Parashewanella spongiae: one gene and its partner. The protein of the gene in region 1 binds, or shares a complex with, the protein of each later gene. Links are inferred from orthologs where the notes say so. Each region holds a gene or a part of one and is shown on either strand. Other genes may lie near its edges. The genes, in order: rppH and dapF.

Region 1 (6,656 bases):
CAGATTAATAAAACAGAAAATACTTTTTTAAGTGTTGATGTTGGCCAAGTCATTGCCGCTTTCACGCCAATGGGAGCCACTAAAATAGAAGTAAAAGCGATACCAAATAACGCCGGTAAATAAATATAGCCCAATGTACCAGCCGGTAGGTTTTCAACATTCCAGCCAGCTATGATGTAGCCAATGCTACCAGCCATAGCAACGCAAAGCCCCATAAGGCTAGATAAACCGACAGCGCGGTTCATTTTAAGGCCAAAAAAGCACAGTAAAGGCACGAGCATCACTCCGCCACCTATCCCTAACATGCCTGAAAGCATGGCGATTGCAGTCGTAATGATAAACAGCAGCCAATTCACGGGCAAGGATAAGGCTTGCTCTTGTGGCTTTACTGGGCGCGCCATATTTATCGCCATCAAGATAACAAATACAGCAAACAATTGTTGTAATTGGTTAGCCGAAATCAATGACGCAAGAGTGCCTGAACTTAATGCACCAATGATCACACCAGGAACCATAATTTTAGCGATACTCCAAGAGATATTATTTCGTCTATGATGAGCAGCCACAGCGGATGTAGAAGTTAAAACCATATTAGCCAGTGACGTAGCAATGGCAAGAAGCATCACAAATTGCTCTTGAATACCAACTAATGGAAGCAGGTAGAGTAAAGCTGGAACGACAATTAAACCACCACCAATCCCGAGTAAACCCGCCAGAAATCCAACAAGCGTACCCAAAAGCATACACGTGCCAATAATAAAAACTAAACTATCCAATTTGTTTCTCCGCACAACAACTATTGCTGATGCTACTTCTGATAGTAACTTGCTGCTAATAAAGTGCTTAGGTTTGGGTTATGAAGCTAACTAAATCATATCAATATTTTGTTGATTAAAGTAATCGAGTAGCAACTCTCTTACTTGAGAGCCATCATCCATTTTAAGAGCTTGGCGTAGGATACACTGTAATTCAGCAAAATTAACACGTCTGAGCATGTAATTTACTTTTGGGATACTTCCGTGATTCATACTGAGCTTGTTGCAACCCATAGCAAAAAGTAAGGCTGCACCAAATGGTTCGCCCGCCAATTCTCCACATACGCTTACATCTAATTGATGTTGACGGCTGTCTAACATAATCCGTTGTAATGCCCTCAACACTCCGGGATAATAACTGTCGTACAAGCTGTTTACTCTAGGGTTATTACGATCTACTGCAAGTAAATATTGGGTTAAGTCATTACTGCCTACTGAGATGAAATCTACTCGCTGCGCTACTTGATCGAGTTGATATACAAGACTCGGCACTTCGATCATCACGCCGATTTTTGGCCGAATAAATGTTTTACCTGTCTCGGCTTGTACCTCAGCATAAGCACGTTCTAAGTAACTTAACGATAAATCAATTTCTTTTAATTGGCTCACCATGGGAAGCAATATTTGCAATTGGCCGCGATTTTGATCCGCTTGCAACATTGCTCTAAGTTGAATCAATAATAATTCAGGGTGATCGAGCGATAACCGAATACCACGCCATCCAAGGAAAGGGTTATCTTCACTTATTGGAAAATATGGCAAAGCTTTATCGCCACCCACATCAAGGGTTCGCATGATGACGGACTTATTCGGCATTGCATCCAGCACTTGTTTATAGATCTCTACCTGCTCTGATTCACTAGGAAATCTTGGCTGCATCATGAAGGGGACTTCGGTACGATATAACCCTATGCCATCGGCTTCACGAACCATTTCATTTTGAATGCCGCTTAACAGGCCAGCATTAATGTATAAATGTGCTTTTTTCCCATCTAGCGTAATTGCTGGTTCAAATATCTCCGCAAGATATTTTTTTTCTAATAACTCTTCTGCATTAAGTAACTCTTGATACTCTTTTAATACGGCTTTTGTTGGAGATAAAACAAGCTGACCTCGATGCGCATTCATGATCAACCGCTTCCCATCGATATCGGCTAAAAGGAGTTGATCAACACCTACAATTGCAGGGATCCCCAGGGCCCTTGCCATAATACAAGCGTGAGAGTTTACCCCTCCAAGTTCGCTGACTACGCCAACAAGTTTGTGCCTAGGAAATTCGGCCAAAATCGTTGCGTCAGCTTCACGAGTAACTAATATAACTTTATCTATTGAATCAAGCTTCATACGGCCAGGTTCAATCAACTGCCGCAATACTCGCTGACCTAAATCTCGTATATCACTCGCTCGTTCTTTTAAATACAGATCGTCCATTTCTGAAAACTGTTGAATAAACTTAAGTGAAACTCGGCTTACCGCCGACTCAGCACTCCAGCCCAACATCACTTCACGTTCGTATTCGCCACCGAGACTTGCATCGTCTAACAATAATTTCAGTGCAGTAAAAATAGATAATACTTCTTCATCATTTTCGTTATCGAAACGTTGAGAAACATCATCGAGCATGGCTTTTGTTCGAGTTATCGCAGCACATAAACGCTGGTATTCAATATCAATATCGACGGCTGGGGTGTCCGGCTGCTCGATAGTTATTTGTCCGCCAAGCACTAACGCTGGCGCAATCGCAATCCCCGTGGCAGCTGACTCACCTTCGAAAAACACTTGCTTGCGCGAAGCCTTAACGAGTTCTTTCTGTTTTAAACCACCAATAGCCTGCGACACTTGTGCGGCGATAGTAATTAAAAACGCTTCTTCGTTTTCAGTAAATTGACGTGGCTCAACTTGCTGAACAGCGATCACACCCAAGACTCGTTTTTTATGAATAATAGGAACAGATAGAATGGAGCGAAAGTCATCTTCTTTGATGGCAGGATATGACTTAAAACGCGGGTGTAATTTTGCATCCGCAATATTAACAGGCTCTTCCCGCTGAGCCGCAAGTCCAATAATGCCTTCAGATATAGGTACTTTGACTTTACCCACTGCTGATTGTTTTAATCCATCAGTAGCAGATAACACTAAATGATTTTGTTCAAGCATGAAAATTGAACAGCATTGCGTATTCACGGCTAACTTTGTTTTAGTTACCAAAATGTTCAATGCCTGCTCAAAATTCTGAGAGGAAGCCATTTCTTGGCTTATTTTCTTAAGCGTATTTAACAACTGTTGTCTCCTATTGGCACTATCCTTTGGCCATTAAAATACAATTTCCTCTCTACTCATTGACATTTACTTGTGGAGCAAACTAGTTCCTTCGTTTTTTCCAACCATTACGCTGGCCATCTTTTTGCTGAAAAGATAACACAGTCGGCGCAAATTCTTTCATTACCTTACGATACACATCCCTCTTAAAGGATACTACTTGTCTTACTGGATACCAATAATTAACCCAACGCCAGTCATCAAATTCAGGATGACCTGACGCATTAAGGTTTATCACATTTTCATGATCATTAAGTTGCAACAAAAACCATTTTTGCTTTTGGCCAATACAAACAGGTTTACGATCTTGCCTCACGAGCCGTTTTGGTAATCGGTAACGTAACCACGAACGACTTATTGACAAAATTTTAACGTGTTTAGGCAATAACCCAACTTCTTCATACAATTCGCGATACATAGCTTGTTCAATTGACTCGCCATCGTCGACTCCACCTTGTGGAAATTGCCATGAATGTTGACCAAACCTTCTCGCCCACATGACTTGGCCGAATTTGTTACAGATAATGATGCCCACATTTGCGCGAAAGCCGTCGCTATCAATCACATGGACTCCAATTTTATTACAAATATATAAACTGATTGTTTCATAAAGCTTGGTCGGCAGCAAATCTAGCTTTTATCTGTTTTTCTGGATAAATATGTAAAAAATCAAAAGTTATCAACATTAGTCAGATTTTAAAATTTTCTTATCCACAAAATCTGTGGATATCTATGTTTGCAACTCAAGACAAGCTTAAATATGTAATCAAAACGATGTATAAAAACCGAAAGTCACCCCGTAAAATCAAGTTAATTAACACTTAAAATACAATAATTTATAGAAAAATAAAAATAACACCAACGAAGTAAAACCTTTAAACGCTCACTTATTAACCAGAATTTGAAAGAACTTTTTACTGTAAAAAATCAAGTAAAACATATACACAAACTTAAAATATTTTTTTTGATTTAGCTGCGAAATATCGATAATTCACATTGACCGAAGCGACTTTATGGGCTATATGATGAAAAAAATAAAAGTTATCCCAATTTTCTGTGGATAACTGTGTGTGAAAGATAAGGGAAAAATTAAAATATCTAAAACTACTGTTTAAATATTTAATCATTTAGCCATTAACCGCTTGTATATTCATAAAATTAGCCCGTTTTCATTCATTAAAAATCACGAAATACGTTATCGACCATTTTTTAACCACACCTGTTTCACACGTTCATTTAAACATAATCGATTAGCAAGATTGGTATTCTATTACTTCGTTGTTACCATGATTAACATTATGTAATGAGGACAAATAACACATAATGAAATCTTCACCTCAAAGTATCGAAGAACTGTTAGCCCGAGCCGACTCAATGGCAGGCTTAACATTTGCTCAACTTGCAAAATTAAACGATCAAATTGTTCCTAAAAATTTACGTCGTGACAAAGGCTGGGTAGGTCAGCTCATTGAACACGAATTAGGTGCAAATGCAGGCTCAAAGTCAGAACCAGATTTTAATCACTTAGATGTTGAGTTAAAAACGATCCCAATCAACTCTTATGGCAAACCGTTAGAAACTACCTTTGTTACCGTTGCACCTCTTATTAACATTAGTGGGTTAACATTTTTTGACAGCGTGCTTTTTCATAAATTGAAACAAGTGCTATGGGTACCCATTGAAGGCGAGCGTGATATTCCTGTGGCTGAAAGGCGAATTGGCTGCCCTTTTTTGTGGCAACCAGATGCGAGCCAACTTGCTCAACTTAAACAAGATTGGGAAGAAATCATGGAGCTCATTGCCCTAGGTCAAGTTACTAAAGTGACAGCGAGGCATGGAGAAATATTGCAACTCAGACCGAAAGCCGCTAACAGTGCTGCGCTCACTGAAAGCATCGCTGAAGATGGCAGCATTCAATTAACTAACCCCAGAGGTTTTTATCTCAAAACTCAATTTACTACACGTTTATTAGCGAATGCCTTTGGAAATTGACACTTAACTTGATCTAAATCAGCCTTGGCACTAGCCAACGAAGATGTAGATTACATAAACTACGCTCCCTCTTATTTATATGTGTTTGAGAGTTGCGTGCGGATCAGTCATCAAATAAAAAAACTAGCATTTGCGATTACAGCTTGGATTATTGCTATGTCCATTTTTGTATTTTTTCGCTATGCACAAACAGATGCTCTACCACATTGGGCAACGTCAACAACTGACTTAAAAACATTGGCGTTTTATGTAGGCATCATTTTTGGCTGTTTACATTGGATATCTAACTTAGTTGTTGATTTTAGTGTTTTCTCTCGTCTTCCTTATATTTGTTCTTTATTCATAAAAGGGCTGTTATTGCTCATTGGTGCTCTCTGTATCGCCAGTTTGTTTGAGTTTATGGAGCTATGGCACATTCACAACCACATGGCAACCTTATGGAAAATCTCAACAACCCACGTGATAAATAGTCACTCATTTCAATTACTATTGATTTACCTTATTTTCATTCGATTTAGCTTGGCATTTATCGAACAAACCATGTTGTTAATTGGCTGTAAAGAACTCATTAACATTGGTCTGGGAAAATACCATAAACCCCGTTACGAGCAACGGTTGTTCGTTTACTTGGATATGACCGATTCTACCGCTCATGCCGAATCATTAGGAGATTATCGATTTAGCTGTTTGATCCAAGACTGTTTTAAGCTGCTGGCGGATCCTGTATCTCAAAGTCGGGGCGAAATTTATCGTTATATGGGAGATGCGGTATTCATTCATTGGCCGGTTAAAAACGGAGTGATGAATCAGCGTTGTTTAAAGCTTTACTATGACTTTAATCAAATTCTTAGTTGGCATGGAACAGAGTTTCGGCAGCGGTATGGCTTTGTACCGCAATTTAAAGCTGCCGTTCACTGTGGACAAGTTGTCACTGCCGTTGTCGGTGTGCAAAAGCAAGAAATTAGCTTTTTTAGTGACGTTCTGAACACGTTAGCACGTCTTCAAGATCAATGTAGCCTATTATCTCAACAACTATTAGTATCAGCTGCAGTTGCCATGAGGTTTGATAGCCAACAACAAGACTTCGATCTTAAAGATCTCGGTCAAATAAAATTAAAAGGGAAGCAACACTCGATGCAGGTTTATGGAGTTAATAAGATAAAATAAGTAATGAAAGTATCGTACCGAACGAAACACGGATTTGGACATAAACGTTTCAGCCCGTCATTCTAGGTAGTGACCAAAATTTTCAATGTAGCGCTTTCCAAGTTTTTCACAATCATTTGATCTGTAGTAGCTCATATCTAATCTTGTTAAGATTGACTAAAGAGCTTTAGTAGCTATATTACACAGCCTATTCAGAGGCTGAAAATAACAAAAATTATGAGACTAAATAATTATGTTTGAAAAGGGAAAATTATCATTTTGGGATTTTGGCACTTACTTAACCGTAGGGTGTTTTGCATCTTTCGCAGCCGCATTTTACATATTTTATGGCTTATCTATTCCCTTCCCGAGTTGGGCAAAAAA
Region 2 (6,781 bases), 4.0 Mb from region 1 along the record:
GAACTGATACTGTCACAACCTTTAATTTGCTCTATACCTTTGAGTAATACCAATTACAGTAATTAAATTCCCAGTTCAGAGCTATGCATGTGTTCAAAGTACAAGTGAAATTGATGAAGACATAGTTATTACCGACATACAAAACTGTCGTTATTACATTGCTACGTTGAGATAGTTTTGCGTAGTAATTTGGACACATACAAGCTCCCGAAGGGCAAGGCTAAAGGACTCCATTACTACGTTACAAGTTTTTGAATTATCCCGACAAAAGCACGAAGTGCGTTGAACGTCAGCTTTGTATGGCGGCCGTTAGGGTATATAGTACTTCAAACTTGCGCCTTGTACTGAAATCCTTTAGCTCTTGCTGAGTGGGAAGTTAATTACTGTAATTGGTAAAAAAATATTTAGGATCATAATTGAGTTAATTGATGCCGTTTGGGAAATGGATTTAATTGATAAGTATTCAGTCAGGGTTGTTAATCCTAAAAACATCAGTTGAACGCTGAGTATATGAGTAACTGTTTGAGTCAATAAGATGACTTTATCATCATGGCTTTCACCCAATGAGTGAAGCGCTCTACGCTCACAAGCTTGCTAAAATGACTTCTATCTGCGTTGTAACTTTTGCAAGTAGAATAACTGCTTGCTGCAAGCTACGCCTTACTATCAGCCATTTTTTCTACGCTTGAGAACGCAGTCAACTGATGTTTCTAGGGAGCGCCACGAAGCGCTTTATTCTGTTGTGGGATTTGTCTCAACGTATACGCAGCCAAGCGATTACATGGCCATAAACCAGAGACAGCAACGTTATTATTTATAATAAGTCCATCAGGTTGAAACGTACCTGACGGGATAATTACCAGTTCATCCCGAAATCTGACGGGCATGCATAATGGGTAACCGCTATGACATGAAGCCCTGTGACAAAGGCCTTGAATAAAGGTTGAGATGCAATGTAGGCCGCAGCATCAAGCGAATTCAGTTAAGCGTCGTAAATCAAAAAAATGAAGATGGGGAGTCTTTCCTAGTTGACGAACCCTGACACAAACAGAGAAGCAACTGGTAAATGCATCTGTTTGATCTTCCGGCGTAATATGAAGTGGCATGTATTGAAGGAAATAAAGTGAACGTGGGAGAGCCTGAGTGTTGGAAGGTAGTGACTTGCACTATCCGAATATAAGGTAAACCGAAATTTCAGATAGGGCGCTCAGGCAGTCGGATGAGCCCATAGTACCGTTAACCGTGAAGACAACATAACTTCACATCAGGGAAGGGGCTCAGTGTTACACCCGTTTTTAACGTAACTTTTGAGGTGAAATTGCCATATGGCTAACACTCCAGTAAATATCAGAATATTACAGCGAAAACTTTACTTACGCTCAAAGCTTAACTCGGAGCTACGATTTTACAGCTTGTACGATAAACTCAGTCGCCTAGATATACTCGAAGAAGCCTATCGACGATGCAAAGACAATAAAGGCGGAGCAGGAATTGATGGCATCACATTCAGTTATCTAGAGCAGCAAAAGAAAGTCGTTGCGCTGTTAAAAGAAATTCAAACTCAATTACAACAGAAAAACTATCGACCTAGCCCAGTCAAACGAGTAGAAATACTCAAAGACAACGGCAAAACGCGGAAACTTGGGATCCCGATAATCAGTGACAGAATTGTGCAAATGGCGATGACAATAGTGATGCAACCCGTCTACGAACCTCATTTACATGAACACAGTTATGGCTACCGTCCATGTCGAAGCGCCCAGCAAGCGGTAAAAGTCATTGAAATGAGCCTAAAACAAGGCTATCAGCACGTACTCGATGCTGACTTGAGCGCCTATTTCGATACCATCCCGCACGCTAAGTTGATGACAAAAATAGAAAGGCGAATAAGCGACAGCAGCTTTCTGAGTTTACTGAAAAGCTTTATCAAAGCGCCCATCAGCATAGAGACGGTCAACGGGAAATGGCGAATAGAAGCAAGCCGATGTGGCACTCCGCAAGGCGGAGTTATCTCTCCACTACTGGCTAACATCTATCTCAACGATTTCTGTTTGAAAATACACGAAAAAACACCGTGTAAAATCGTTACCTATGCAGATGATTTTGTTGTACTTCATAAGCAAACCTACACACAAGAGCAACTGGACTGGATAACACAGCAATTAAGTGATGAAGGTCTGAAGCTAAATCAAAGTAAAACCCACTGTGTGGATATGGGAAAGCTGATGAATGAGTTTGATTTCCTCGGTTTTAACTTTCAACGGATCACAGGCCTCATCAAAGGCACCAGTTACATCAAGATACAGGCGTCTAAGAAGAGCCAAACAAAGCTGAAAAATAAAATCAGAGACATAGTGAAACACCGAACCTCAAATACACTTGGCGTACTGATAAATAAGGTTAATCAAGTTCTGAGGGGATGGAAACACTATTTTGGTGGGATAGGTTATCCCAGAGGTGTATTTTTCAGAATAAATGGATTTGTAGTAAACCGGTTCTATCGCTGGCATCGTCGCTTAAGTCAACGTCGAAGCAAGTATCTATCACGAGGTGCTTACGAAAAATTACGCCAAGCTGGTCTTGAGTATTTACCCACGACAAGATGATAAGCAAAGTGAAGGGGCTGAGAGAAGTGTAACAACAGAGCCGTGTGAGGGAAAACCTCATGCACGGAATCGAAGAGGGGCTGCTGGATAAGCGATAGCGAAGCCAGTAGCCTACTCTACTTAATCTATAAAAGCATTTAAATTAAACATTTGAGTTGCTCAATATTAGAAATGCAAACCTGTGGTAATGGAGCACTTAAAGGTGATGTTTGAGTGTGGCCATAGCTTGGGTTTAACCAAACGGCTTGGCTGCCGAAATTTCTTGCACCTACTACATCCGCTGAAAAACTGTCTCCAACATGTAAAATATCGGCGGGTTCAACATTAAGTCGTTCACAAGCCAGTTGAAACAGGTCGGCGGCGGGCTTCATTTTTAAACCATTTCCTGCATGTAAAATAAATTCGAAATAGGGTGCTATGCCGATTCTAACAGCATCAACATTGCCATTTGAAATCCCAATAAGGGTGTACTTTTGCTTTAGATAAGTGAGTAAATTAATACTGGAATCTGGAACGGTGAAATTACTGCGATGATAAAGAAAGTGCTCGAGGCTGGATTGCGCGCCATTTTGGGCATCTTTTTGACTGAGGCCAAGTGCTAACAGCAAGTGCGTCGCTGTCGCTTCACGGATTTTCCAAGTGTCGTGGCTTAAATCCGGTTGATTATGAATGAGCATTTTTTTAGTCGCTAGCCAATGTTCGCTGTGCCATTGATGAGATGCTGGGAAGTGTTGTTGTAAAAAACGTAAAAATTCAGCTTCAGCTTTAGTGATATAGGGAAAATTATTATAAAGCGTATCATCGAGATCAAAACTGATGACTTTGAAAGGGCGTAAGCCTAAAAATACTTGTGGCGACTGGAGAAGCATTATTTTTCCTTGGTGCGTTTCGCTCTTGGGTGAGCGCCGTCATAGACTTTGGCTAAATGCTGAAAATCAAGGCTGGTATAGACTTGAGTAGTCGAAAGGTTAGCGTGTCCGAGTAATTCTTGTACGGCACGTAAATCGGCACTAGATTCTAACATATGAGTTGCAAATGAATGCCTGAGTTTGTGAGGGTGAACTTTAGCCGAGACCCCTTGTTGCTGCCCCCATTTATTGATCCTTGCCTGAATACTTCGGTGGGCAAGCCGGCGGCCTTGATGGGTCACAAACAGCGCGTTATCTTCGCAATTAATATTATTTCGTAACCTAAGCCAATGGCTAATGGCTTCTCGTGCCATTTTGCCTACGGGTACAATACGCGTTTTATTGCCTTTACCCAACACTCGCACTTGGGTTAAATCATCATCAAAACTGGATTGATCGAGGGCCGAAAGTTCAGCTAAACGTATCCCTGACGAATAGAATAGTTCCATAATGGCTTTATCACGCACGGCAATGGCTGAATCAGTATCGATTTCCATTAAATGATGGATGCTGTCGGCATCTAAATTTTTTGGTAATGGTTTGGCTTGCTTGGGAGCGGTTAATGTAACACTTGGATCATTGATGACGAGCTCTTCACGCTGAAGAAAACGATAAAATTGCTTCATCGCGGATAAAGTTAACGCTATGGAGCGGGCACTAAGTCCCTTTCGATGTAACCGTGAAAGTACCGCTTGAAGTTGCTCAGTGCTGAGTTGCTGCCAAGGTGTAGCATGCTCGAGTAAACGTTGAATGCGACTGAGCTCAAACAAATAGTTTCGGACAGTATGAGGAGAGTAGTGCCGCTCTGATTGCAAATAACGCTGAAATTGTTGGATCAAAGCGACATTCATGGTCTCGATATTACTACTGTTATTATTCATTTTTTGCGTAAAACTGGCTGAGTTTATGATTCAGCAAACCTTGTAATTGTTCTAAAAACAAATTATCCATTTCAGGATGAAAATGTGCAGGATTGTGGGTCGCCACAGCAAATATTACCTTATTGCATTTCGCTTTAGGGGTGATTTTGGTTAAGGCGACTGAACCTACTTGGCTACCAAATAGGCGTTGCGACTCATTCTCGGTCAAACGACCAAGGTAGTGACCTTGGCTCATGCGTTTATTCCACAGTGCCATCAATTCACTATCTATGTCGTGAACTGTGATAAGCCTGATGTTGGAAAAATTAAACTCACGCTTTAACTCTGACTTTAATATCGTTTTCAGGCTGCCGTGATCTTGAGTTTGCATCAATTTGGTGGTGAGTTCGTTGTTAAAACGAAAAATTCGTTCATTGTGGCTGGCGATGCTCATCAATGAGGTAATTTCTTCTTCCAGTTGGCTCACTCGCTGTCTCAGCGCGATTTGCTGCCGCTCGACAATGGAAATAGAACCTCGCTGTTGATGATCTACCCGCAAGCTTAATAGCAATTCAGGGTATTTATTAAAAAAATCTGGATTATCTGCTAAATATTCATAAATTATTTGGTCGTCAAACGCCGCTACTTTATCTGTTTCAGGTGTCACTACTGTGGTCATAATTGTATTTGTCCATCGTATACATGTTGGGCAGGCCCCGTCATCCATAAAGGCTTACTATCACCATCCCAAGCGATTTTTAAACGACCGCCGGGCAAGTCTACTCGTACCATTTTCTTCAATTTATTTTGTCGTTGTCCAACGACGACAGCTGCGCAAGCTCCGCTGCCACAAGCTAATGTTTCTTCAGCCCCGCGCTCATAAACCCTTAGTTTTATGTGCTCAGGGCTAATGATTTGCATAAAGCCGACATTCACGCCTTTAGGGAAGCGTTCATGCTTTGTTAGTATAGCTCCGATCTCTGCGACAGGAGCAGTTTCAATATCATCCACTTCAATGACGCAATGGGGGTTGCCCATTGAAACCACTCCGCAAAGAAAAGTTTGACCATTGGCTTGAAGTAAATAGGTGTTCTCGGTTTTTTTTGCCTTAAATGGAATGCGTTGGGGATCGGTTATGGGAGTCCCCATATTCACAGTGACACTACCATCACGTTCTAATCGTAAGATCATCTTGCCCGTAGAGGTACTGACCCGTATTTTATTTTTTTGCGTTAAACCATGATTGTAAACATATCGTGCAAAGCATCGAGCGCCGTTTCCACATTGCTCGACTTCACTGCCGTCTGCATTATAAATGCGATAATGGAAATCGAGATCAGGATCGTATGGGGCTTCGACGATCAATAATTGATCAAAACCAATACCAAAGTTGCGGTGAGACATACGTCTTATCTGCTCAGCAGAAAAAAATACATTCTGAGTGATGCCGTCAACGATCATAAAGTCGTTGCCAAGGCCGTGCATTTTGGTAAATTGGATCAAAGGTTTTTCCTTTCTCATTAAGCAGGTCATGCTTGCATAACGACTATTTATTCGGGCAACAAGCTTTCGCCTTGCCACAATTGCGCTTGGATTTCTCGCTGACGGATCTGATGCGTTTTATTACCATCGACGAGCACTTCAACGGCTCTTGGGCGACTGTTGTAATTGGATGACATGGTAAATCCATAAGCGCCACAAGATCTGATGGCCAGTAAATCACCCGGTTTTACACACAACTCTCGCTGTTTGGCAAAGAAATCGCCAGTTTCACAAATGGGACCAACAATGTCGTAAACTTGACTGGTGCCTGAGGTTTTCAATACAGGCACAATGTTGTGATAAGCCTGATAAAGCGAAGGGCGAAGTAAATCGTTCATCGCTCCATCGACAATAGCAAAGTGCTTATCTTGGTTGTTTTTAAGGTATAAAACTTCAGTAACAAAAATGCCAGCATTAGCGGCGATAGCACGTCCTGGTTCAAACAATAATGTCAGCGGTCTGTCACCTAGCTTATTCAATACCGCGGCCGCGTATTGCTCAGGGTGAGGTGGCTGTTCACCGTCATAAGGTACACCAAGTCCACCACCGACATCGAGATGACTGATATGAATATCGAGCGACGAAAGTTGATCGATAAGCGCTAATAATCGGTCCATGGCATCTAAAAATGGTTGTAACTCGGTGAGTTGTGAACCAATGTGACAATCAACGCCTTTGGTATTAATGTGTGATAGTGCTTTTGCCAGCTGGTAGGTGGCAACGGCATCTTCCATCGCAATACCAAACTTGTTTTCTTTAAGGCCTGTGGATATGTAAGGGTGTGTTCCCGCACTGACATCAGGATTAATACGCAACGAAACTGGGGCAATAATGTTGAGGCGCTGGGCGACCTGATTCAATTGTT

What was found.
Region 2: the proteins of rppH (region 1) and dapF are in contact, whole or in part, in a solved structure (PDB 5YGU), measured with the Escherichia coli proteins. The link is inferred for Parashewanella spongiae from one-to-one orthologs.

What each region holds. Positions count from the first base shown.
Region 1 is NZ_CP037952.1:4,321,754-4,328,409, forward strand. Bases 1,939-4,631 are described here. They hold rppH (RNA pyrophosphohydrolase), read right to left. Parts: upstream 3,700-4,631; coding sequence 3,178-3,699; downstream 1,939-3,177. Other genes in these bases: ptsP (phosphoenolpyruvate--protein phosphotransferase), read right to left, coding at 1,939-3,095; mutH (DNA mismatch repair endonuclease MutH), read left to right, coding at 4,458-4,631. In the rest of the region: E2I05_RS17200 (sulfite exporter TauE/SafE family protein), read right to left, coding at 1-776; more of ptsP, read right to left, coding at 867-1,938; more of mutH, read left to right, coding at 4,632-5,126; E2I05_RS17220 (adenylate/guanylate cyclase domain-containing protein), read left to right, coding at 5,283-6,293; E2I05_RS17225 (hypothetical protein), read left to right, coding at 6,526-6,656. UniProt on the Escherichia coli protein: Master regulator of 5'-end-dependent mRNA decay.
Region 2 is NZ_CP037952.1:342,427-349,207, forward strand. What follows is about bases 3,964-6,781. They hold dapF (diaminopimelate epimerase), read right to left. Parts: upstream 5,878-6,781; coding sequence 5,050-5,877; downstream 3,964-5,049. Other genes in these bases: xerC (tyrosine recombinase XerC), read right to left, coding at 3,964-4,395; E2I05_RS01345 (DUF484 family protein), read right to left, coding at 4,388-5,053; lysA (diaminopimelate decarboxylase), read right to left, coding at 5,925-6,781. Outside these bases: E2I05_RS01325 (DUF481 domain-containing protein), read left to right, coding at 1-47; ltrA (group II intron reverse transcriptase/maturase), read left to right, coding at 1,326-2,606; E2I05_RS01335 (HAD-IA family hydrolase), read right to left, coding at 2,744-3,475; more of xerC, read right to left, coding at 3,475-3,963. UniProt on the Escherichia coli protein: Involved in the succinylase branch of the L-lysine biosynthesis and in the biosynthesis of the pentapeptide incorporated in the peptidoglycan moiety. Catalyzes the stereoinversion of LL-2,6-diaminopimelate (L,L-DAP) to meso-diaminopimelate (meso-DAP).